4 regions of the Enterococcus sp. DIV0756 genome follow, and region 2 is predicted to be linked to each of the others. Evidence: predicted binding sites of a transcription regulator. Region 2 holds the regulator's gene; each other region holds the start of a gene.
What was found. Region 2 encodes LexA, which represses DNA repair genes until DNA is damaged. Its sites were predicted from a motif close to CNAACANNTGTTNG; they were not measured.
Positions count from the first base shown of each region.

Region 1 (6,403 bases), on a different contig from region 2:
AGAAGAAACACGAAAGGAAGATGGAAATGAAAAACAAAGGATTACTTTTAGCGATTACTAGCGTGGCGTTACTACTTTTCGCCGGCTGCAGCGACAACACTGCTCAACTAGAGAGCGGCAATCAACAGGAGGAAAGCAGCCAGAGCATGAGCCAAGAAAAGAGTTCTGCACAATCAAGCAGCCACACTACCGCCAGCACAAAAAATAGTTCGGACACAGCAAACAAACAGATATCTCTACAAGAGGCAATCGCTGTTTATAGAAAAGAAAAGCCAAATACGGATATCACTGGCATTGAAATTAACTCTCGGATGAACCAGCTCATCTATGAAATCGAAGGAATGGATGCTAACAAAGAGTACAAATACTACATCTCTGAAACTGGTGAAGTTCAGACTAAAGATGAAAAAACACTGGATGAGGATGATCGCGGCGAAGACGAACGCAACAAAGAAAAACTTAGCTTCGAGAACCTCCTTCCTTTAGATAAAATCAACGCCATCGCCAAAAAAGAAGTCGATGGCAACATCGTAGAATGGTCACTAGAAAGAGAACTTTCGAAAACCCTCTGGGAAGTGAAAGTCGAGAAGAATGGTAAACAAACAGACATCTCCATCGACGCTCAATCTGGAAATGTTTTGGAAATAGACGAAGATGATTAATACACAAGCGGATCTCCGCGCATTGATGATGCAGAGATCCGCTTGTTTTATGATTAAGTACTAGGATTTTATTAACGCTCTAAACTTGTCTTGCCTGCTTGATCTCCAGAAATTTGAAAAGCATGGTCCTCATCGTAATCAAAAAACGAATCACTCACAGCCATATTGCTGATCGCAGCGCGCTGTTTGCTCAATCAAGAAAAGCTTGGTTAATCTCCTTTTTTCCCTGCATCTTTCCATTAAATTAAGAAGGAATTTTATCTCATAACTTAACAATCGTTCAGTCAGCTTCATTTTTTCTTTCCGAACGTAAAGTTTTTTCGTCTTTCGCTTATCAATAAACTATGGATCGTTCTATACTTAGTCTTAAAAAGCTCCATTCCTAAATATCTAAACTCTTCATAACGTCCAAATATTAATTGATAAACAACAATCATGTATTTTATTCTTATCGATCACTTCTATTGTTGATAGAAATATGGTTCAAAACCTATCCTGCACTAGTTACTGCAAATTTTTAAAACCAATAACAACTCAATTATCTCTTTTGCGATATTTTTATTGTTAAAATATATTAGTAAAAATTGATTTTCAGCATACTGGGTTCTCTTCATTATCCTATGTAAGGGAAAAACATTGAAAAAACACTTGCAATGAAGTTAAAACCGAACGTTATCGCAAGTGTTGTATGGCTATATAAATAATCAGAAAAATGGCATCTCTTCAATAAAAGTAGTTATTTTCACACTACTGATCATGCTCTGCATGCCATTTATCAATTGCTTCTTTCCGCTCCTTGAACCGCTTCTCATTTCCTTGTGTTGTTGGCAAATAGTATTGATGCCCTTCCAACGAAGCCGGCATCGTCTTCATTGAGGTCAATTTATCCTCAGTATAATGCGCGTATTGATAGTTTTCTCCATAGTGCAGGTCCTTCATCAGCTTCGTGGGCGCATTGCGAATAACTAAAGGTACCGGCTCGTTCATAGTTTCGTAGACATCTTTCTTCGCCGATTGATACGCAGCATCTACCGCATTTGATTTAGGCGCCAATGATAAATAAATCACCGCTTGCGTTAAATGAACATTACACTCCGGCAGGCCAATAAATTGGCAGGATTGAAAAACCGTATTGGCTAATTCCAAGGATCGAATATCTGCCAAACCAATATCTTCACTGGCAAAACGAACCAATCGTCTGGCGATGAACAATGGATCTTCCCCTGATTCTACCATTCGAGCGAGCCAATAGATCGCTGCATCCACATCGCTGTTTCGCATGGATTTATGCAGTGCCGAAATCGTATTGTAGTGTTCTTCACCTTTCTTATCATAAAGAAAAGATTTTCGTTCGATCAAATCCAGCAGCTTCTCTTCCGTCAACGTCACCGTATCGGCTTCTTTATCTCCGTTAAGAACAGCCATTTCTAGCGTATTCAGTGCTACTCTGGCATCACCATTGGCATATTTTGCAATAGAATCTAACACTCGATCGTCCAGTTCAATTTTTAACTTGGGAAAACCTCTTGGACTATCAATTGCTTGCTTTAAAAGCTGTAAAATATCCTCACTCTCCAGTTGATTTAAGACGAAAACCTTACTCCGCGACAACAAGGCTGAGTTGATTTCAAAGGAAGGATTTTCGGTAGTGGCTCCAATTAGAATGATACTGCCATTTTCAACATAAGGTAAAAAAGCATCCTGCTGGGCTTTGTTAAAACGATGGATTTCATCCACAAAGACAATGGTTTTCGTTCCAAATGTTCGATTATGCTCTGCATCCTTCATTACCGTTTTTATTTCTTTAATCCCACTTGTCACTGCACTAAAATTGATAAATTCGGATTTTGTCTGATTGGCAATGATCCGAGCCAGTGTTGTTTTGCCTACACCTGGCGGTCCCCAAAAAATCATTGATGAGACACGATCATTTTCAATGATTTCCCGCAGCAACTTTCCTTTACCCAGTAAGTGCTTTTGTCCGACAAACTCGTCCAGATTTTCAGGTCGAACGCGCGTTGCTAACGGCTCGCTCTCTTCTCTGGATTTTTCAAAAATTGAACCTTGTCTCATTCAAACCCCTCCTCAAAACGAACATTTGTTCTATTTTAACATTTTAATTCTTTATTTACAAAGTAATTCCTTGTATAGAACGCGCTTAATTCAAACTCTAGCGCTCAATTAGTAAGTCTGTTTTTTGTTATAATGAAAGAAAAATGAAGAAACAAATTAGGGTGGGAAAATATGAATAATGATATCACTATTCCAGATAGAAAGATTACAGTTTTTAGCACAGCTAAGCGACGTGAATGGTTGGGCTGGCTTGGTTCCATGTGTTGGTTATACTTTATGATGTACGGATATGATGTTTTCATGTCGCAAAGATTTGTTTATGGTGAAGGCAGCCGAGTGCCTTTCTATTATATGGTTGTATTTACTCTAGCACTCCTTTTTTTCGGTCTGTGCTTCTCCAGGGATGTAGAAAAGCTTTCTCACATTGCTTTTTTTCTGCACCGTCTGCCATTTTCATTACGTTTACTCTACCTTTCTTACCACCATCTCTAGGAGCCATTCTTTACGTTCTTTCCCCAATATTGGTTGCACCGTTAGTATTGCGGAGAGTTTATGGCGTATTTAACGTAGGGAACTCGAAAAATCAATTAACTAGATATATATCCGCTATTTCAGTTTGTGTCCTTCTTTTTGCTTTATGGATCATTATTCGCCCTTCAAAAGAACTTGCTTTTCTAGTGCCGGCGCTTTTTCTTATTATGGCTTGGGTCGGTATACGTCGCACAATCATCGTTTCAAGTGAATCAATCACTGTTGATAATAATATACGTTCAACCAAAATTATCTATTATTTGATTTTAGCAGTAGCGGCTGTCTTAGTATTTTGGACGAATTTAATGGGATTGATCATTCACTCCCATACTTCAAACATTGGCTTTGAAACGTCTAATTTAATGCTTACTTTACTTAGCTATATTCTTCCTGCTGCCAGTTTTTTTATGTATGGATTAATCAGCGAAAAAGGGTATGAGCGAATTGGCTTTGTTTGTGCCGCTCTCCTGCTTGTCTTAGGAATTTTACTTGCTCTTTTGCCAAATCACGATCAGATAGTTTTATTTCTAATCTTAACTACTAATTCCATCGGCGGCACTTATTTTGAATTTTTCATTTTGACCATTCCAATCAAACTTTTGGCTAGCCCAAGACACCCACTGCTTACTCCTGCATTAGGCATCCTAGCTAATCTGATCAGTTCAGCTTTATTATATATTCCTGAGCTCTGGCTACCGCAAATATTTCAAAAATTAGGTGCTCCAGTAATCATTTCCGCTGCCATTTCCGTCATTATTTGTATCATCTTGGTTTTTCTACTTTTTGAGCACTATCAAGTAAAAACACTGTCTGACGCGTTATGTACTTTCCTTTACAAAAATGAACTGTTATTGCCTTCTGTCCGTGAGCACGATCAAAAGGAAGAGTTGGCTACTGTCGGGTTTACGCAACAAGAAATTGAAGTTTCACTGATGCTGATCGATGGAAAATCAAGAAGTGAAATTACACGCAGGCTTCATTTGAAGGCAGAAACCGCTGACCTATTAATGAAATCGATTCAATATAAAATTAGTGGTGTAGAGGAACCTAATGATATGCTCCCTATAAAGTAGACAAGGAAAAACAAAAATTCCAAATCTACTTTATAGGGAGTTTTTGTATGTCTAAGAGAAGTCTTTATTCTCCAGAAGAAAAGTATTATGTCATTTCAGAGGTAATAGATGACCGTCGTAGTATGAACAGTATCGCTAAGAAACATTCCCTTTCATGGAAAACTATAAATGATTGGATTCGCAAATATAAGGATGGTGGTCTAGAAGGGCTGAAAGAATCAAACACATGGAAACGATATGATCAGGCACTGAAACAAGCCGCTGTTTTGGCTGTCATTAATAAGAAGATGTCCGTTTTAGAAGCCACAATGTTCTTTCAAATTTCTTCGACTTCTGTGTTAAGAAACTGGATTTCACGTTATACTACTGGGGAACCGACAAAATCTACCAGTAAAGGCTGTGTACCCAAAACCATGAAAAAAGGACGTAAAACCACCTATCAAGAGCGTATCGAGATCGCTCAATATACAATCGCTAACGAGCTGAATTACACGCAAGCGATTGAAAAATATGATGTTTCATACCAACAAGTCTATTCTTGGGTAAAAAAATACCAACAACACGGAGAAGAAGCACTAAAAGATAACCGTGGACGAAACAGATCAAGCGAGTTCTTAACCGAAGAAGAACGGCTGAAATTACGAGTAAAAGAACTAGAAGCACGAAACAGGCATTTAGAAATGGAGAATGACTTCGCAAAAAAGTTACAAGAGATTCAGCGGCGAAACCGACCCTCACATTAGTGAGAAACGTTGAACTCTACCAAGCCATTTCTGAATTGCATGAAGAAAAGCATTATTCAATCACGCAACTCTGTCGATTAGCTGGGGTCGCACGCTCCTCTTACTATAAATGGTTAAAGTGGAAACCCTCCAAGAAAGAACTTGAGAATCGAAAACTAGCCAAAGAAATTAAAAAGAAATACGACAGTAAGAAAGGCGCGATCGGCTATCGACAAATTCGAATGCAACTCAACATAAAACTTAAGAAGCGCTATTCTCGGAAACGTTATTACCGTTTAATGAAAGCACTTGGGATCAAAGCAGTGATCAAGAAAAAGCGTCCGACCTATGTAAAAGCAACAGAAGCACACGTCGCAGAAAATGTATTAAACCGGAAGTTTACCGCTGAGAAGCCCAATCAAAAATGGTGTACGGATATTACTGAATTGAGATACGGTAACGGTCGAAAGGCGTATTTGAGTGCCATCATCGATCTTTATGATCACTCGATCGTTTCTTGGGAGCTCGATCATTCCAATAATAACCTCCTTGTCATGACTACTGTTAAAAAAGCCATGCGCAAGAATCCTGGCGTCAAACCGCTGCTTCATAGTGATCGTGGGTTTCAATATACCTCTTATGACTATAAAGCACTCGAAACGAACTATAGGTTCACCAAAAGCATGTCCCGAGTTGGTCGCTGTCTGGATAATCAACCGATCGAACACTTTTGGGGCACATTTAAAGAAGAGAAATTTTATCAAGAAAGCTATCAAAATTTTGATGAACTAAAGAAATCTGTTAGTAGTTATATGCGTTACTACAATAACTATCGCTATTCCGAAGCGTTGAACGAGCTTTCGCCAAACGAGTTTAGAAAGCAAGCCGCATAAAAAAACAGGAATCGAAGGACTCGATTCCTGAATAGCATTATTTTTGTTTTTTAGCTGTCTACTTGACAGGGTGCATTTCATAATCCAGTAATATCGGCTATTTCAAAAAAGTACAAACTCACGAAAAGAGAAACGGAAATGCTTTTATTTCTTCAAGATGAGCTAACTAATGCGAGAATTGCGGCTGAATTAGTCCTATCAGAGTCAACAGTAAAAAATCATGTCAGTAACTTGATGAAAAAATTGCCTATCAGTAATCGAAAAGAAATTCCAAAATGGATAGAAGAAATAAATGATCAGTTATCCGACGATACTTTTTTTTGATGTAAAAAACGTTTTATAATCACTAAAAGAAGCCTAAGGACTAGTTTTGTGAAAATATTAGTCCTGTTTTTTTATCGCTTTCGATAGTAAAGTTTTAATTATAGTTACCAAAAAACTACACACTA
Region 1 covers NZ_JBIOLF010000002.1:1,060,894-1,067,296, reverse strand. Annotated here, with positions in the region: gene IGI44_RS21460 (PepSY domain-containing protein) at 27-662, shown strand; gene IGI44_RS21455 (replication-associated recombination protein A) at 1,410-2,735, opposite strand; gene IGI44_RS21450 (hypothetical protein) at 2,907-3,227, shown strand; gene IGI44_RS21445 (helix-turn-helix transcriptional regulator) at 3,434-4,339, shown strand; gene IGI44_RS21440 (transposase) at 4,387-5,082, shown strand; gene IGI44_RS21435 (IS3 family transposase) at 5,082-5,954, shown strand; gene IGI44_RS21430 (response regulator transcription factor) at 6,045-6,278, shown strand.
Region 1: the regulator LexA is predicted to act here: its motif matches at 2,754-2,767, upstream of IGI44_RS21455 (replication-associated recombination protein A).

Region 2 (6,403 bases):
TGTTTTCTCTTTGCTAAGCATCCGGGTCCTTCCTTTCTAACCAATTATATAAAGAGACTTTTGGTAATTCTTCAGATTGTTTTTGTTCTTCCTCTTTTTGCAGCAAAATTTGTTTTCGTCGTCGTTGCTCTTCTTCTACTTGGGCCTTTGATCGAATATTTTTCTTTTCCCAGCTTTGCAGAACCGTCTCGATATATTTAAAATTATACGCTTGATTCAAGACAGCCTCCTGTAAGGCTAATTCAATCAAGGCAGGCGAATAATGATCATCGTTCAGCCAATAGCCAATTTTTTGATATTCAATTGGTGATAATGGTCGCCCAAATTCTTGTTCGAAAGAGCGCAGCATTTTCTTTTGTGCTGCCAAATCATTTTCTTCCTCTGCTTCAAAGCGCTGCTGCTCTTTCAACACGTCTAATTTATCAAAAGCTGGAAGTAAATTGTAATGATCACTTTGTTTTCCCTGTTCATCTCGTGCGGTTTCAAGCGAAACAAATTCCATCTCAACAAGTGTGTTCAATGCGGAATAAATCTTTTCAGTCGTACTACCCATATTTTGAGCAATTAAAGTCAAATCAGGAAAATCTTCTCCTGCTTGATGAGCCGCATAAAGCTGCAACCATAACATAAATTCATCGGTTTTCAATCCCAGTTTTGTATAATTTTGTAATAGCAGGTTGGAAATCGTTGTCTCTCCACCTGCTAAATAATCTTTCAATGAAATCATTAAAAATCCTCCGTTCACTTTTTTAGTTTACACTAAAAAATCAGGAAGTCCAATAGTACCAGAGAGTTCTTAGTGGACAAAAAAACAGGAAGGTCTCCCCTCCTGTCGTTTCATTATTTTACTTCAGCTAATGCTGCTTGAGCCAACAGATTCAAGTAGTTCCACGGACGGTCAAAATGAGGTTGGAAGAAGAAATCTTGTAATGCTAGGTCTTCTAAAGTCATTCCGTTTTGGATTGCTACTGATAGAGTATTGGCTGACTGAGTAATGTCATATTTTGATAAAAATTGCGCGCCTAAGATCTTGTTCGTTCCTTTTTCTGAAACAATCTCCATCAAAACTTTTTCAGTTGTCGGCATAAACTCTGGACGATAGTTATCCTCGATCACTGTGACGTTCGCATCAATTCCATTTAGTGCGGCACTTTCCTTCGTTAATCCAGTTGAACCGATTGTCCAGCCAAATAGATAAAGTCCTGAAGTACCTTGCGTCCCGCGATACTTCATTTTTTGTTCGACTAGGTTTTGTCCAACTAGCATTCCTTGACGGACAGCATTCGTTGCTAACGGAATATATTGATCTTGTCCCGTTGGATTATAATGAACCACGGTTGAATCGCCTGCAGAAAAGATATCCGGATCACTTGATTGCATATATTCGTTGACAATAATTGCACCACTTGGCAGCATATCTACTTTTCCTTTAAGCAATTCTGTGTTAGGACGGAATCCTACACAAAGAATCACCATATCCGCATCAAACTCTTTACTTGCTGTTACAACCTTTTTAACGGTACCAGCTTCATCAGCAATAAATTCATCAACATTTTCACCTAATGCTAGAGTAATGCCACGCTCAACCAATTCTTTTTCTAATCGACTTGTAAACGGCTCATCCAAGTATTTATTTAAAATTCTAGGAAGCCCGTCGATTAGTGTTACTTCTTTACCGGATTCAGCAAATGCTTCGACTAATTCGATTCCGATATATCCACCACCGACAACTACTACTTTCTTGGCATCTTTCGCTTGCTCAATAATAACATTTGCCTGGTTATAGTTTTTGCATAAAAGAATATTTTTAGAATCAATTCCTTTGATTGGCGGGATAATCGGCCAAGATCCTGTCGTAACAACCAATTTATCATAATCAACAATTTTTTCTTCATTTGTTTTTAGGTCTTTTGCTGTTACTTTTTTCGCATCTGTATCAATGTTTGTTACATCGTGTTCCATGTTCACTTTTGCACCTAAAGAAGCAAGTTCTTCAGGATTAGAATAAAACAGACCTGCTGGGTCTTTAACGACTCCACCCACATATAAAGCGATTCCACAAGATAAGAAAGAAACGTTGTCATTCCGTTCAAAGACTGTTACATCTGCATCTGGGTGATTTGCTAAAATATTTTTAACGGCCGCGGTACCGGCATGTGTACATCCTACTACTACTACTTTCATTGTCATCCCACTTTCGTTGTTTCGTTTTTTGTTTGCAAACTTTTGCACAAGGACAGTATAACAGAATTTATATTCTGTCTAAATTATTTTGCTCACAGATAAACATTTTTATTCTTCTCAAAGAATTTTTGTAACCGTAATAAATAAAAAAATCAAACAGATAAAAATATTTTTATTATGTAAACAATTTTTTTATACAACTCTCTTGCTGTTTGCCCTCGTTCTATAAATTTAAAAGTAAAAAAACTGAGAAAGTTTCCCTTCTCAGTTTAGACGTACTATGATTATAATTCGTTAAAAGTATTTACGACGTTTTCAACGGTAAAGCCAAATTGTTCTAAGACATAATCGCCAGGTGCAGATGCGCCAAAGTGATCAATGCCGATCATTTTACCATCTGTTCCGATATAACGTTCCCATCCAAATGGTGAAGCTGCTTCGATCGCTACACGTTTTGTGACTGCTTTCGGTAAAACAGACTCTTTGTATGCCTCATCTTGCGCTTCAAATAAATCAAAGCTTGGGAGAGAAACAACAGAAACGTCTTTTCCTTGGGCTTTTAATTCTTTTTGGGCTTGAACGGCCAAGTTCACTTCAGAACCAGTGGCGATCAAGATACCTTCTGGTGTATCTGACTCAGCTTTAGAAATTACATAACCGCCCTTAGCTACGCCTTCTTTAGCCATAGCTTTGCTGTTCGGTAAAACTGGCAAGTTTTGACGACTTAATACTAAAATGGTTGGTTTGTTTTTCGTTTCTAAAGCTTGAATCCATGCAGCTGAAGTTTCATTACCATCAGCCGGACGAATGACCTGCACATTTGGCATGCAACGAACGCTTGCTAACTGTTCGATTGGTTCATGCGTAGGGCCATCTTCACCAACTGCAACAGAATCGTGGGTTAACACATAAATAACCGGTAAGTTTTGAATCGCTGACATCCGAACTGCTGGACGTAAGTAATCAGTGAAGACAAAGAATGTTCCACCGTACACACGAGTGCCACCATGCAGGTGAATCCCATTCATAGCACTTGCCATCGCAAATTCCCGAACACCGAACCAAATATTGCGACCTTCATAGGAGTCAGGTTGGAATTCTTTTTCATCAGCAATTGTTGTGTTGTTTGAACCAGATAAATCCGCTGATCCGCCCCAGATGTTTGGTACAGCTTTCGCAATTGCTTGGATCGCATCTTTACTTGATACACGACTTGCTTGAGCCGTTCCATCTTCATAAACTGGTAAACTTTCTTCCCAGTTTTCTGGAAGTTCCCCTGCAAAGGCCATTTTGAATTGTTTCGCTAATTCAGGATGGGCATTTTCATAATTTGAAAACATAGCATCCCAATCAGCTTCAGTTTTAGCACCTTTATCATTAATTTCTTCCTTAAAGCGTTTAGCTACTTCTTCTGGAACGGTGAAGTCAGGATATTCCCAACCATATACAGCTTTCGCAGCATCGATTCCATCTTGTCCAATTGGAGCACCGTGAACTGCTGAGGTTCCTTCTTTTGGTGAACCGAAACCAATCACTGTTTTAATCTCGATCAAGGTTGGTTTATCCGTTTCAGCCTTCGCTTCATCAATGGCCTTAGAAATTGCTTCTAAATCATTGCCGTCTTTAACTAAAATATGTTGCCAACCGTAAGCCTCATAACGTGCACCAACATTTTCAGTAAAGGCTTTTGACGTTGGGCCATCTAATGAAATATCATTTGAATCATATAATACAATTAGTTTACCAAGCTTCATATGACCAGCCATAGAACTAGCTTCGCCAGAAACACCTTCCATCAAGTCGCCATCACCACATAAAGCGTATGTGTAATGATCGATTACATTAAAGCTGTCACGGTTGTAAGTTGCCGCTAAATGCGCCTCAGCCATTGCCATCCCAACAGACGTTGAAATACCTTGACCTAAAGGACCTGAAGTTGCTTCTACGCCATCTGTATGATGGAACTCAGGATGACCGGGTGTTTTACTTTCCCATTGACGGAAATTCTTTAAGTCGTCAATTGTTACTTGATAGCCCGCAAGATGCAAAAGACTATAAAGCATTGCAGAACCATGTCCTGCTGATAGAATGAAGCGGTCACGATTTGGCCAGTTTAATGACGTTGCAGGGTTAACATTCAAATGTTTTGTCCATAAAGCATACGCCATTGGAGCAGCCCCCATTGGTAAACCTGGATGACCTGAGTTTGCTTTTTGGATTGCTTCAATACTTAACGTTCTGATTGTGTTTACACCTAGTTGATCGATTTTGTCGAACAAATTAGTTCCTCCTTTTTGGTCATAAATACTTTAATTACAGATTCATTGTAACCGATTTATTTTAACATTTCAATCACTTAACCAGTAAAAGATTTATTTTCTGTTGTGCAGGCCTTTTTCTTTTTGGATCTTTTTCAATTTCTCTGGAGTAACATCGTTGCCTTCAGGATCAACAACTTTCATTCCTTCAATGTGGTGACGCATTCCACTGCGAAAAGAAGAAATATACTCTTCTCTTAAGACTTTCTGCTCATGTGCTTCTGCGTCTGTTAATCCGACTGTTTTCTTTTTCTTTGCTAACTCGTTGATGCGTGCAATAGTTTCATCATTAATCATCTTAAGCACCTCTTTTCCCCTTCTAATTATACATAAAAAAAAATAAGTTGAAAGTACCAAGAAATACGAACGCTTGTTTGATTTGTTTGAATAACTATGCTACACTAAAAAAACGAAAGAAGGTGCGGGCATTGGCAAAAAGAACGGAAACAAAACAACTAGAAGTTTTACGTTTCATTCATGAACGCGTTGAAGATAAAGGTTACCCACCCACTGTTAGAGAAATCGGAGAAGCTGTGAATCTTTCATCTACATCAACAGTTCACGGCCACTTATCCAGATTAGAGAAAAAGGGTTGGATTCAACGGGACCCAACAAAACCTAGAGCAATCGAATTAACCGTAACTGGTTTAGAAAAAATTGGAGTAACTCCGCAGGTCATTCCTATGTTAGGTGTAGTTACCGCCGGTGAACCAATTTTAGCAGTAGAGGAAGCTTCCGACTTCTTCCCTGTTCCTCCAGATCTTTCTAGCGAAGAAGGCAGCTTATTTATGTTGACGATTCGCGGTGAAAGTATGATTAACGCAGGTATCTATGATGGTGATCATGTCATTGTCAGAAAGCAATCAACAGCCACAAACGGCGAGATCGTGATCGCTATGACGGATGAGAATGAAGCAACCTGTAAGAGATTTTATCGCGAAGCTGATCATATTCGTTTGCAACCTGAAAATGATGAGTTAGCACCGTTGATTTACGATAATGTTTCTATTCTTGGTAAAGTAGTTGGCTTGTACCGAAACCATATTTATTAATCGGAATTGATTTCCGATTATTTTTTTCTTTACAAAACGAACAAACATTCGTATAATAGAAATACAAACACACGTTCGCGTATTTATATATAGGAGTGATTATTGATGAAAGCAGTAAGAAGATTTGGTTTAATTATCGCCGTATTGTTGCTAGGATTATTGATCGGTAAGTTAGGTTCTTTAGCTACGGTCGTCATTTTCTCTGGTTTGTTTCTTGTCTGGTTCATGTTGTGGGATGAACGGAAGTATGCGCAGCATTATGCTGAGCGTCAACTCGATGAAGAAGAGTTCGAGGATGAACAATACTATAAGGAACCAGCCGAAGATTTTTATTACGTGACTTACGATCATCATTATCACAAGTCCGCTTAAATTGTTTTACAAGCTGCTAATTTTTCTAGCAGCTTTTTTGACTATACAGGAAGAAGCAATTCACCCATGAATAAATTGTTTACAGCAGGTATATCTATGTCCGGCTTCACGAACTAACTTTTCTACGCATGAAGTTACTGCTAAACTCCATTAAGCAGAACTAGTCTATCGACAATAAAAAAATATTTCGATATTTAAGAAGCACCGATTAAGTACCAATCAACATCAGTTCTCTTCGATCACTATGTTTCTTGGCAATTTAGAACGAACTATTTGGGTCTTGTTGCTGAGACACACAGGGATTGCTTACAGAGCTAATCTGGTACTCAAAAACTGAGCGAGTTCGCAAAGCCTTTCTTACGTTAAATTCAAAAAAACTACAAAAAATGAGCTGAAGAAAATTCTCCAGCTCATTTTTTACTAATAGTCCATCAAAGTTAAGATATCATACCCTTGAATTTTATCGCGGCCATGTAA
Region 2 covers NZ_JBIOLF010000001.1:1,671,751-1,678,153, reverse strand. Annotated here, with positions in the region: gene nth (endonuclease III) at 1-21, opposite strand, end outside; gene IGI44_RS08175 (DnaD domain protein) at 14-727, opposite strand; gene IGI44_RS08170 (FAD-dependent oxidoreductase) at 841-2,184, opposite strand; gene tkt (transketolase) at 2,469-4,463, opposite strand; gene IGI44_RS08160 (DUF896 family protein) at 4,557-4,799, opposite strand; gene lexA (transcriptional repressor LexA) at 4,931-5,554, shown strand; gene IGI44_RS08150 (hypothetical protein) at 5,660-5,926, shown strand; gene IGI44_RS08145 (adenine phosphoribosyltransferase) at 6,347-6,403, opposite strand, start outside.

Region 3 (6,403 bases), 920 kb from region 2:
CGCCCAATGGTTCACGGTCGTCATGAAGAAATCGCATCACGAGTAAAACACATGTAAAAAAGCTCAATGAGCCAAACAGAAATACGATTGACAGGGACGGCGCTCTTTGCCGCTCCCTGTTTTACTTGAAAGGGGAAAAATATGCGTAATCCTAAACCCAAAGAATGGCTGGCCAGCGAATTGAGCCAACAATACATCGCTGATTATAAAGCCTTCAACTTTGTCGATGGCGAAGGCGTCCGCAATAGTCTTTATGTCAGCGGCTGTCCTTTTGCCTGCGAAGGCTGCTTCAACGCGGCGTCGCAGAATTTCCGTTATGGCAAGCCCTTTACGCAAGAACTAGAAGATCAGCTGATTGCAGATACCGCCCATGACTACGTTCAAGGCGTTACTTTCTTAGGCGGCGAACCTTTCTTGAACACCCAAGTCTGCTTAAAGGTGATTGACCGCATTCGGGCAGAATTTGGTGACACCAAAGACATCTGGTCTTGGAGCGGCTACACGTTTGAAGAACTTTTGCTAGATAGCGATGATAAATTAGAGATGCTAAGTAAGATTGATATTCTAGTTGATGGCCGCTTCGATCTCTCAAAGAAAAATTTGATGTTGCAATTCCGCGGCAGCTCAAATCAACGCATCATCGATGTGAAAAAATCATTAGCTCAAGGGGAAGTCGTCATTTGGGAGAAGCTCCATGATTCGGAAAAGGCCTTCGAGCAAATCAAAAAGAGCGAACTAATTTGATCGCTCTTCCCACAATGGCAATACAATATTTTCAAAGGCAATGGGATCGAGATTAGTCAGAGTAATTCCGACTAGGCGGATCCCTTTTTCTACGCCGCCAATTTCCTCCCAAATCAAACTCGCTTGAGAAAATAAATCTTCTTTCTTTTCTATGTAATAAGGCAATGTCACCCTTCGTGTAACCGTTGTGTAATCTGCATAGCGAACTTTGAGAACAACTGTTTTACCATGCCGCTGCACCCGCTTCAGGGATCCTTCAACCTTTTCGGCTAACTGTCTCAGCTGGCTTAGCACCTCATCTTCTGTCGACAATGGACGTCCGTACGTATGCTCTTTTCCAACAGACTTTCGCTCACGTGTAATACTAACTGGCGAATCATGAATTCCTCGCACCTTTCGATACAAAGAATAGCCCATCTTGCCGAATTCCTGAATCAAGAACATTTCACTTTTCTCATATAAATCCGCCCCCGTAAAGATACCCAGCTCATTCATTTTAGGAACGGTCTTCTTGCCAACCCCATGAAATTTTTCAATCGGTAGACGCTTTAAAAAGACGACAGATTCTTCTGGGGAAATCACCGTCATTCCTTGTGGCTTTTGGTAATCCGAAGCCAGCTTAGCGAGAAATTTATTGTAGCTAACTCCTGCTGAGCAGGTTAATTGCAGCTCCTGCCAAATCTCCTGTTGAATCAGGCGAGCGATTTTGATTGCTGAACGCGCATGGATTTTGTTTTCCGTTACATCTAGGTAAGCTTCATCAATCGAGACCGGTTCAATGATATCCGTATAGCGATGAAAAATTTCGCGTACCTGTTGGGAGACAGCATTGTATTTGGCATGGTCGCCCGGCTTAAAAATGGCCTGCGGACACAATTCATAGGCCTTTTGAGCACTCATCGCAGAATGAATCCCATAGATTCGCGCCTTGTAATTCGCTGTTGTCACGACACCCTTACCACCAGTATCAGAAGGATGGCGAGCAATCACCAAAGGATGCTTTGCTAGCTCTGGATCATCTCGCTCCTCAACAGAGGCAAAAAAAGCATCCATATCAATATGAATTATCTTTCGCGATGTATCATTTTTCAATGGAAAAACCAATTCTGCCATGCTACTCGCCTCCTTCCCACGTTTATGTCTCCATTCATTATAACCGAACGTTTGTTCATAAACAATTATTCATGCTAGCAGTAAAAAGAACTTAATTTTTCAAGCAAAAAAACCAAACAACCTGCACGATCAAAATCGTCAAAACAGTCTTGTTCGGTTCCATAGTATAAACTATCACATTATCTCTCGATGAGATTTACTTTGCGTATCATCAGCTTATCAGCTGAACCTCGCTGAAATTCTTGTGGTTCGCCAAAAATTTCAGCATAGATCACCTTGTTGTGTTCACGACGACGTAGCTGGTAGATAATTTTCCCAGTATCTTCCAGTTCCTTCATCATTTCCGTCACACCACCGAAGCCCGTTTTTTTTGTGATAAATCCAGTTGCCACCATGCGTTCATCTAAGTAACGTGCTGAGATCACTGATCCTTTCGCCAAAGTTGTTCTTAAGGCCGTTGCTAATTCCTCTAATTCCTCTGGAACAGGCAACTCCCGTTCAACTGGCTGATATAACGTATCTCGCAAGGTGTTTAATTCCTCCACCAAAGCTTCATACTGCTCCTTCGTCAGCATCACACCTGCGATTTTTTCACGGTTAAAAATGTAAACACCGGTTTCTGCCTTACGAGCTTGAGCAAAAACATCCATTGGTGATTTTTTTACTTCTGTAATTGAAGATGTCGGAACATCTAATTTTCGCAATCCCATGTGCTCTCCTCCTACTTACTAGCTCTTCATATAGAAGAACTACCCCTTATTTTCAATTGTATCCCATTCTATCAATCACGCGTTCCACCACCCAACACGCTAAGTAGAATGACACTCTTCTCGTAGTCCTAATCATTATAGCATAACCTTTCTTGAAGAAAAATCTTCACCTCAGTTTCCTTCGTCAGATAAAAATGTTCGGTATCTTTCTTGAATCAATAAAGAGGAGTCTAAGGTAGGCGTTGTTGTCAACGCTACCTGATGACTCGCAAGCACGATGTTTTTTAAAGCTAAAGCCAGTTCATCTATTCGACAATTACTCAACAGGGATAATTGTCTTTTTAATTCCTTGCTAAGACGATGATAATCTGGTGAAACATGTCCTTGCTTCCATTTTGAATTGAAGATCACTAAGGGAAGACCTTGGTGTATGCCAAAAAACAAATCAAAAAGCTTTACTCGGAATGTGCTCTTCAATAATTCACTTTCCCAAGCCATCGTTTCTTCGATAATCTTACTCGCCAGCGTGACTTCCTCATATAAGGCTGTTCGATGCTTCTGATGGCAACGGTAGAATTCAGTGAATAGCTGAAAATGATAACGCATATGGTCAAAGAATAAATAAACAGCCAATTTTTCCTGTACATCAAATTCCTCAATGAATTTATTGACTAGTACCTTGTCTGGAAACAACGCTTTGTCCAATGAAGTCGCCGATTGGTTTTGATAATACTCATCTATTTGTCGATAAACTTCCCCTTCTTCAAAATAATAGAAATCTCTCAAATAACGTAATTGTAGCAATAGAATGATCCCTAGATCACCTAACAATCTCCCTGTTCGCCGTTTTGCTAACAAATTCAAACTAATCAATCGTCGATTTAATCTTCGCAATTTTGTATACTGCATTTCTGTAGGTGTCAGTTCCCAAAGAAATTGTTTGAAAAGTTGAAAGAGTGGATCTTCCATCAATATTTTTCGATGAAGCTCTAAGTAATTTGGATAATGCTGACGATTAATTTGCCATGTATTCTCTTTGATGACATACGCCTTTTGCTCTAGTTCACTAATGTAGCGCCTCACTGTTTTTATACTTATCCCTAGTTGTTTAGCCATTTCAGTCATCTTGTACTGTTCTTCCTTGATTAACTCAAGTAGCGCCAAATACCGTTGCGTTTTTTTACTTATTATAAGTTGCCAGATCATCCTTCATGTCCCCTCTTCTGCTCATTGAAATTCTTCTAATTTAAAAATAGCACAAGTATGATCCGAGTTTTTTCTCAACTTTTTTTCAAAAAAAAAAACGTCTGAATTCTCAGACGTTCAAAGTCATGGCATTTACCGCCACGATAATTGTACTCAAGGACATTAAAACCGCACCAACAGCGGGACTTAGCAGGATTCCAATCGGTGCCAAAACCCCTGCCGCAAGAGGAATGGCTAAAATGTTATAGCCGGCTCCCCACCAAAGATTTTGGATCATTTTGCTGTGTGTTCTTTTGGCTAAGCGGACAAATTTTAAAATATCCTGCAAATTGCTATTCGTCAAAACGACATCCGCAGAGTCAATCGCGATATCCGTTCCAGCACCGATCGCCATTCCGATCGTGGCTCTTGCCAAAGCGGGTGCATCATTGATCCCGTCACCTACCATCATGACTTTCTTGCCATCATCAGTATACCGTTTAATGATTTTTTCTTTATCATCCGGCAATAGTTCACTATAAAACTCGTTGATAGACAGATAATCTGCTACTGCTTTGGCCGCCTCTTGATTGTCTCCAGTCAGCATCACCGGTTCGATCCCGACATTGCGCAAGCTCTTGATAAAATCCTTTGCCTGCGGTTTTAAGGTATCGCCCATTGCAAAGAAGGCCACCAGCTGATCGTCTATTAATAGGAAGGAAATCGTATTGCCTTGGGCTTGATAATCCTTCAATTTTTCTTGATCAATACTTAATTCACGACGTTCGATTTCCTTTTGGTTGGCCAGAATGACTTGATGTCCTTCGACCGTTCCGCTAACACCGATCCCCTTCAGAGTCGATACGTCTTGCGCTTGAAAAGCTTCGATCCCTTCGACCTTCAAATAATTCATGACACCGACAGCTAGTGGATGATTGGTTTGAGCTTCCAGCGCACCAATATATTTCAACGCCTCAGTTTTACTCATATCAGTCAATTCTTCGATCCCAGTGACCGTAAACTTGCCTTCTGTTAACGTTCCAGTTTTATCAAGAAAAACATAATCCAATTGGTTTCCCTGTTCGAGGGCTTGACGACTTTTCAGCAGTAGGCCATTTTTAGCCGCTAATGAAGTCGAACGAGCAATGACTAAGGGAATCGCTAGACCCAAAGCATGCGGACAGGCAATGACAAAAACCGTTACCATCCGATCCAACGCCTGTGGCAGATCCGCCGCGATCAACCATGTAATAAAGGTCAAAACACCTGCGATTAACGCGATATAGAATAACCATTTCGCTACTTTATCTGAAATCGATTCTAATTTTGACTTTTCCTGTTGGGCTTGCTGGACCATCGTCATTACTTTGGCCAGATAGCCGTCCTCGCCAGTGCCAGTCACTTTTACTCTGATTGTCCCATCACCGTTTACTGAACCGCCAATGACTGGATCACCGACACTCTTTTGAACACCTTTTGACTCACCTGTCACGGCTGATTCATCAACGATCGTTGACCCTTTGATGATCTGACCATCTGTCGGCATTTTATCGCCAGCACGAACTAAGAGTAAGTCTCCGCTCTTGATTTCCTGCAGCTTGACCTTTTGCGTTGAACCATCTTCCTGAATTTGATTGACTTCATCCGGCAGCAATTCCGCCAACTTTTTCAACGCATTGCTGGCATTGGAGACTGCACTCATTTCCACCCAATGACCTAAAAGCATAATAACGATCAAGGTCGCCAATTCCCAGAAGAAATCCATCACGTGTTCATGGGGGTTGAGCTTATTGGCAATAAAGGAATACAAACTATAGATATAGGAAACTGTGATCCCCATCGCGATCAACGTCATCATCGCGGGACTTTTCATCTTCAGCTCCATTTTCGCTCCGCTTAAGAAGGGTTGTCCTCCATAAATGAACAAAATCGTTGCTAATACTAAAACAACCCACTCAGATCCTGGAAACGTTACTTGGAATGACAGTTGCACTCCCATCATCGGCGAAAGAACGATGATGGGAATTGCTAAAACAAGGGAGAGCCAAAATTTTTGTTTGAAATTTCCCATGTGCATCGAATGATCCATTCCTCCATGATCCATCTCATGATGATCATGCCCTTCCATTCCATGACTCATTTCGTGATGCTCGTGTCCCTCCATTGAATGATCCATTGCTTGATGGTCATGCATGGAAGGATCCGTGTTCATCGATTCATCCATTTGATCTCCTTGTTTCATGTTAAATGCCTCCTATTTCCTGCAACGTTCTTATCCTGAAATCCTTCCTCCCTGCTTGCTACAGTTTTTTATGATTCAAGCTGAGGGAGTTGAGCAGCACACTGACCGAGCTAAAGGCCATCGCGCCGCCGGCTATGATTGGATTCAAGAAGCCTAAAGCGGCAAAAGGAATCCCAATCACATTGTATAAAAACGCCCAGAATAAATTTTGTTTGATTTTTCTTAATGTTAGCTTGGATAAACGAATACTCTTTTCAACCGACAAAAGATCGCTGTTCATCAAGGTAATATCGGCTGTCTCCATTGCGATATCGGTTCCGCTGCCCATCGCAATCCCGATATCCGCTAAAGCCAGTGCCGGTGCATCATTGATGCCATCGCCTACCATACCTACCGATTCACCTTTTGT
Region 3 covers NZ_JBIOLF010000001.1:2,592,014-2,598,416, forward strand. Annotated here, with positions in the region: gene nrdD (anaerobic ribonucleoside-triphosphate reductase) at 1-57, shown strand, start outside; gene nrdG (anaerobic ribonucleoside-triphosphate reductase activating protein) at 142-744, shown strand; gene dinB (DNA polymerase IV) at 736-1,857, opposite strand; gene IGI44_RS12610 (hypothetical protein) at 2,037-2,567, opposite strand; gene IGI44_RS12615 (winged helix-turn-helix transcriptional regulator) at 2,739-3,773, opposite strand; gene IGI44_RS12620 (heavy metal translocating P-type ATPase) at 3,883-5,994, opposite strand; gene IGI44_RS12625 (heavy metal translocating P-type ATPase) at 6,053-6,403, opposite strand, start outside.
Region 3: the regulator LexA is predicted to act here: its motif matches at 1,902-1,915, upstream of dinB (DNA polymerase IV).

Region 4 (6,403 bases), 250 kb from region 2:
GCCAAAATAGTACCGCCACCATCGCCGCCTTCTGGACCTAAATCAATCACATAGTCTGCCGACTTAATTACGTCTAAGTTGTGCTCAATTACAAGAACTGTATTACCAGCATCAACAAAACGTTCAAGTACCTTCAATAGGCGAGCAATATCATCTGTATGCAAACCAGTAGTAGGCTCATCCAAAATATAAAAATTCTTCCCATTCGAATTCTTATGCAGTTCGCTGGCAAGTTTCATCCGCTGTGCTTCACCACCAGATAATGTAGTAGCCGGTTGCCCCATTGTAACGTAACCTAAACCGACATCCACGATCGTTTGTAGTTTGCGATGAATTTTAGGAATATGCTTAAAGAACTCGACCGCATCCTCCACGGTCATTTCTAAGATATCTGCAATATTCTTACCTTTATAATGAACTTCCAACGTTTCTGAGTTGTAGCGTTTGCCATGACAAACTTCACATGGTACATAAACATCAGGTAAGAAATGCATTTCAATCTTAATAATCCCGTCTCCGCGACAGGCTTCACAGCGTCCGCCTTTAACGTTAAAACTGAATCGACCTTTCTTATAACCACGAATCTTTGCTTCATTTGTTTGAGCAAATAAATCACGAATATCATCGAATACACTCGTATAGGTTGCTGGATTACTTCTTGGCGTACGACCGATCGGACTTTGATCAATATCAACTAACTTTTCAATATTATTGTACCCAGTAATTTTCTTGAATTTTCCTGGCTTATTTGAATTACGGTTAAGCTTTTGAGCGAGAGCTTTCTTCAAAATCTGGTTAACTAGGGTAGATTTCCCTGAACCAGAAACTCCCGTAACCGCAACGAATTTACCTAATGGAAATTCAGCATCAATATTTTTTAAATTATTTTCAGCAGCTCCCGTAACTTTAATCTTCTTGCCATTTCCTTTACGACGTTCTTTGGGTACGGCAATTTCCCGTTTACCTGACAGGTACTGACCAGTTAAAGATTTAGGATTCTTTTCAACCTCTTTTGGTGTGCCAGCAGCAACGATTTCGCCACCTTGGTCTCCTGCTCCTGGACCAACATCAATCAGATAATCGGCAGCCCGCATAGTATCTTCATCATGTTCAACAACGATCAACGTATTTCCAAGGTCACGCATTTTCTTCAAGGATTCGATTAAACGATCATTGTCACGTTGATGCAATCCGATTGAAGGCTCATCCAAAATATAAAGGACCCCAGACAAATTTGAACCAATTTGGGTCGCTAATCGAATCCGTTGGGCTTCTCCTCCAGATAAGGTGCCAGAAGCACGACTTAAGGTCAGGTAATCTAAACCAACATTTCGCAGAAAGCTTAAGCGATCTTTGATTTCCTTCAATATTGGCTTTGCAATAACTTTTTCTTGCTCACTCAAAGCAACTGTCTCGAAAAATTCTAGTGCACTATTGATGGAATCTTCACTCACTTGTCCAATGTTCGTTTCATTAATCTGAACCGATAAGGCCTGTGGATTCAACCGATAGCCATGACAGGTTTGACACGTTAATTCTGTCATATACAATCGCATTTGATCTCGAGTAAAGTCGCTATTTGTTTCGGCGTAACGACGATTAATATTATTGATAATTCCCTCAAAAGGAACTTCTACATCCCGTACTCCACCGAAGTCATTTTCATAATGGAAGTGGAAATTTTCACCATTTGAACCATTCAAAATGATGTCTTGATGTTCTTTAGGTAGGTCCTCAAAGGGTGTATCCATATCAATTCCAAAGCTCAAACATGCTTGCTCCAACATTTGTGGATAGTATTGAGAACTAATCGGATTCCAAGGAATCAATGCTCCTTCGCGTAAAGTTTTGCTTTGATCTGGAATTACCAGGTCCATGTCGACTTCAAGCTTAACTCCTAAGCCATCACAGTCTGGACATGCGCCAAATGGTGCGTTGAATGAGAATAGACGAGGTTCAAGCTCACCCACAGTAAAACCACAATATGGACAAGCGTAATGTTCACTAAAGAGCATTTCCTTTTCGCCAATCACGTCAACAATCGCATAACCTTCTGCTAAACGCAAAGCCGCTTCAAATGAATCAAACAAGCGCGAACGGATGCCATCTTTTACGACAATTCGGTCCACAATAATTTCAATATCATGCTTTTTATTTTTGGTTAATTCGGGAGCCTCTGTTACATCATACAGTTCACCATCGACCCGCATACGAACATAACCCTCACGCTGAATCATTTCAAAGACTTTTTTATGCTGCCCTTTTTTCTTAGCCACAACTGGTGCTAAGATTTGAATTTTTGTTCGTTCAGGTAATTCTAAAACTTTATCAACCATCTGCTCTACTGACTGTGAAGTGATCTCGATATGATCATTGGGACAGATTGGATGACCTACTCGAGCATAGAGCAACCGCAAATAATCGTTAATCTCAGTTACAGTTCCTACCGTTGACCGAGGATTTTTACTTGTCGTTTTTTGGTCAATCGAGATTGCAGGACTTAATCCATCAATACTATCAACGTCTGGTTTGTCCATTTGACCCAAAAATTGACGGGCATAGGCAGACAGACTTTCCACATAACGACGTTGTCCTTCAGCGTATAATGTATCGAAAGCCAATGAACTCTTCCCAGAACCAGATAAACCAGTAACAACCACCATTTTGTCACGAGGAATCGTAACATCTACGTTTTTCAAATTATGAGCACGCGCTCCATGAATAACTATCTTATCATTCGCCATTTATATCTCCTATTTCATTGTTTTACTGTGTTGCTCTTCTTAACAATTATCTCTTATATTTACTAGGCAACTAGTTTTAATTGAAAAAAGTAGTTGCCTGAGCAAAGTTTAATTAGAATACTCTTACTGATTAAGTTTGTCTATTCTGCCGCTTTTAATTCTAAAATAGTATCTCTTAAAGTGGCAGCAGTTTCAAAATCAAGGGTTTTAGCCGCTTCTCGCATTTCGTCTTCCATTTTGGCAATCAGTTCTTTTCGTTCTGATTTAGACAACTCTTCAAATGAAGTTGCATCATATGTTTCAGTATTTTCTGCGACTTTGCTAATTGAAATTAAATCACGAATTTCTTTAATGATTGTCTTTGGAACGATTCCATGTTCTTCATTATACTGCTCTTGAATACTGCGTCGACGTGAGGTCTCATCCATCGCTCGTTGCATCGAATCCGTCACCTTGTCAGCATACATAATTACTTTACCTTCAGAATTACGTGCAGCTCGCCCAATCGTTTGAACAAGTGATCGTTCACTACGCAGGAAACCTTCCTTATCCGCGTCTAGGATGGCAACCAAGGAAACTTCTGGTACATCCAACCCTTCCCGCAGTAAATTAATTCCTACAAGAACATCAAATTTTCCTAACCGCAAATCACGAATAATTTCCGTCCGTTCCAGCGTTTTGATGTCACTGTGCAGATACTTAACCTTAATCCCTAATTCTTTGAAGTAGTCCGTTAAGTCCTCTGACATTTTCTTAGTTAAAGTCGTGACAAATACACGCTCATTTCGTTCAGAACGTTCATTGATTTCTCCAACAAGATCATCAATTTGCCCCATAATTGGCCGCACTTCAATAACTGGATCTAACAAACCAGTTGGACGAATAATTTGTTCAACTACTGTGTCTGTTTCTTCGTGTTCATATGGACCTGGTGTTGCTGAAACATAGACGATTTGATTAACACGTTCTTCAAATTCTTTCAATTGTAACGGCCGATTATCTAAAGCAGATGGTAAACGGAATCCGTAATCGACCAGCATTTGCTTCCGAGCCCGGTCACCGTTGTACATTCCGCGAACTTGCGGCATCGTCACATGTGATTCATCAACTACAAGTAAGAAATCTTCAGGAAAGAAGTCAATCAGTGTGTACGGTGGTTCACCTTCTTTACGACCGTCCATATGTCGAGAGTAGTTTTCAATTCCTGACGTATAGCCCATTTCACGCAGCATTTCAATATCATAATTTGTTCGCTGTTCCAATCGTTGGGCTTCCAGAAGTTTATTCTCACTACGCAATACGTCTAATCGTTCTTCAAGTTCCTTTTGGATATTGCTGATGGCTACTTCCATATGTCCTTCATTTGTTAAGAAATGTGTCGCCGGGAAGATCGCAACATGCTCAGTTTCGCCAGTAATTTCGCCAGTTAATGCATCAACTTCACGAATCCGTTCGATTTCATCGCCAAAAAACTCCACGCGTAAAGCACGTTCGTCCCGTGATGCGGGGAATATTTCCACTACATCACCACGAACGCGAAAACGGCCACGTTGGAAATCAATATCGTTTCGCTCAAATTGAATATCAATCAAGTTCCTCAACAGCTGGTTTCGATCCATCTCCATTCCTACTCGTAATGAGACTACTTGCTCTAAGTATTCCTTCGGAGAACCTAAACCGAAGATACAAGATACTGATGCAACTACAATCACATCATTTCGTTCTAATAACGCACTTGTTGCCGAGTGACGCAGCTTATCGATTTCGTCATTGATACTTGAATCCTTCTCAATATAAGTATCACTAGATGGCACATATGCCTCAGGTTGATAATAATCATAGTAACTAACAAAATACTCCACCGCATTGTTAGGAAAGAATTCTTTAAACTCACCATATAATTGCCCTGCCAATGTCTTATTGTGAGCAATTATGAGGGTTGGTTTATTGACTTCCTTGATGACATTAGAAATTGTGTATGTTTTCCCGGTACCGGTGGCTCCTAATAGTATTTGTGCTTTTTTTCCATCGACGATTCCTTCGGCTAGTTGTTTGATGGCCTCAGGCTGATCGCCAGCAGGCTGATATTTTGAATGAAGATCGAACGTGTTGTCCGTTACTCTTTCAATCATACAAAAATCCCCCTTTTTCTATTAAATAAACAAAGATTTTCCATTTCAAAATTATAGCATACCGAACATATTTTCGCCATTTTTAATTCTCAGCGTAAAAAGTTCTTAAAATTTCCAATGTAAACTTTTCTGACATTTCATGTTATAAAAATTTTGCTTTTTTTCTCTCCTACAATGAACCTACTTGTATTTTATCCTTAAACTAACATATAATAAACAAATGATAAGTGTATAGGAGGATTATTATGAGAAAAAACAAATTAATTCCATTCGTCGTTTTTTTAATGGCAAGTATCTTCACACTTGGCTTTGCCAGTAAGAGCAACGCCGCGGAAAAGACATATAAAATAGGAACGGACTTGACTTTTGCTCCTTTCGAGTTTCAAAATTCCGACGGTGAATACATAGGTATCGACGTGGATTTGATTAATCAGATCGCTAAAGATCAGAACTTTAAAGTAGACTTACGTCCATTGGGATTTGACAGTTCCATTCAAGGCGTGCAATCAGATCAACTTGACGGTATGATTGCCGGAATGAGTATTACCGATGAACGTAAAAAAACCTTTGACTTCTCAGAACCCTACTTTGATAGTGGTATCCAGATGGCTGTCAAAAATGATAATAAAGACATCAAAGATTACAAAGATTTAAAAGGTAAAACTGTTTCTGCAAAAATCGGCACAGAAAGTGCTACTTTCCTAGAGCAGAACAAAGACAAATATGGCTATGAAATTAAATTGTACGAAGCAGCCGACGCAATGTACAATGCTTTGACGAACGGAAATTCTGTCGCGATCTTCGATGACTATCCAGTTTTAGGCTATGCTGTTACCAATGGTCAACCATTTAAGTTGGTTGGCGAACCGGAAAAAGGCAGCTCTTATGGTTTTGCTGTAAAGAAAGGCGAAAACAAAGAGCTATTGAAGAAATTTAATGCTGGATTGAAAGATTTAAAGAAAGACGGCAGTTACGATAAAATCGTTGCGAAATACATCTCGACTGGCTCTGGTGATCAAGCCGAAGCTTCAGGTGAAATGAAAAAAATTGAACCTAAAAAAGATGTCTATGTAATCGCAAGTGATTCTGCTTTTGCCCCATTTGAATACAAAGACAGTGATGGCGAATATAAAGGAATCGATGTTGACTTACTGAAACGAGCAGCTGAGCTGCAAGGGTTCAAATTAGATATGAAATTTATCGGTTTTTCTTCAGCCATGCAGGCATTGGAGTCTGGACAGGCAGATGGAATGATTGCTGGAATGACCATTACAGATGAGCGAAAAGCGAATTATGATTTTTCCGATCCTTACTTCCAAAGTGGAATTCAATTAGCTGTTGCAAAGGATGATAAGGACATTAAGTCTTATAAAGATTTAAAAGGAAAAACTGTTGGCGCCAAGGTTGGTACTGAAAGTGCGGATTTCCTAGAAGCTCACAAAAAGGAATATGGCTACACGATCAAAAGCTTTGATGCTGCGGATCAATTATATGATGCATTAAAAGTTGGATCAATCGATGCCATGA
Region 4 covers NZ_JBIOLF010000001.1:1,925,667-1,932,069, forward strand. Annotated here, with positions in the region: gene uvrA (excinuclease ABC subunit UvrA) at 1-2,744, opposite strand, end outside; gene uvrB (excinuclease ABC subunit UvrB) at 2,885-4,876, opposite strand; gene IGI44_RS09320 (amino acid ABC transporter substrate-binding protein/permease) at 5,122-6,403, shown strand, end outside.
Region 4: the regulator LexA is predicted to act here: its motif matches at 4,939-4,952, upstream of uvrB (excinuclease ABC subunit UvrB).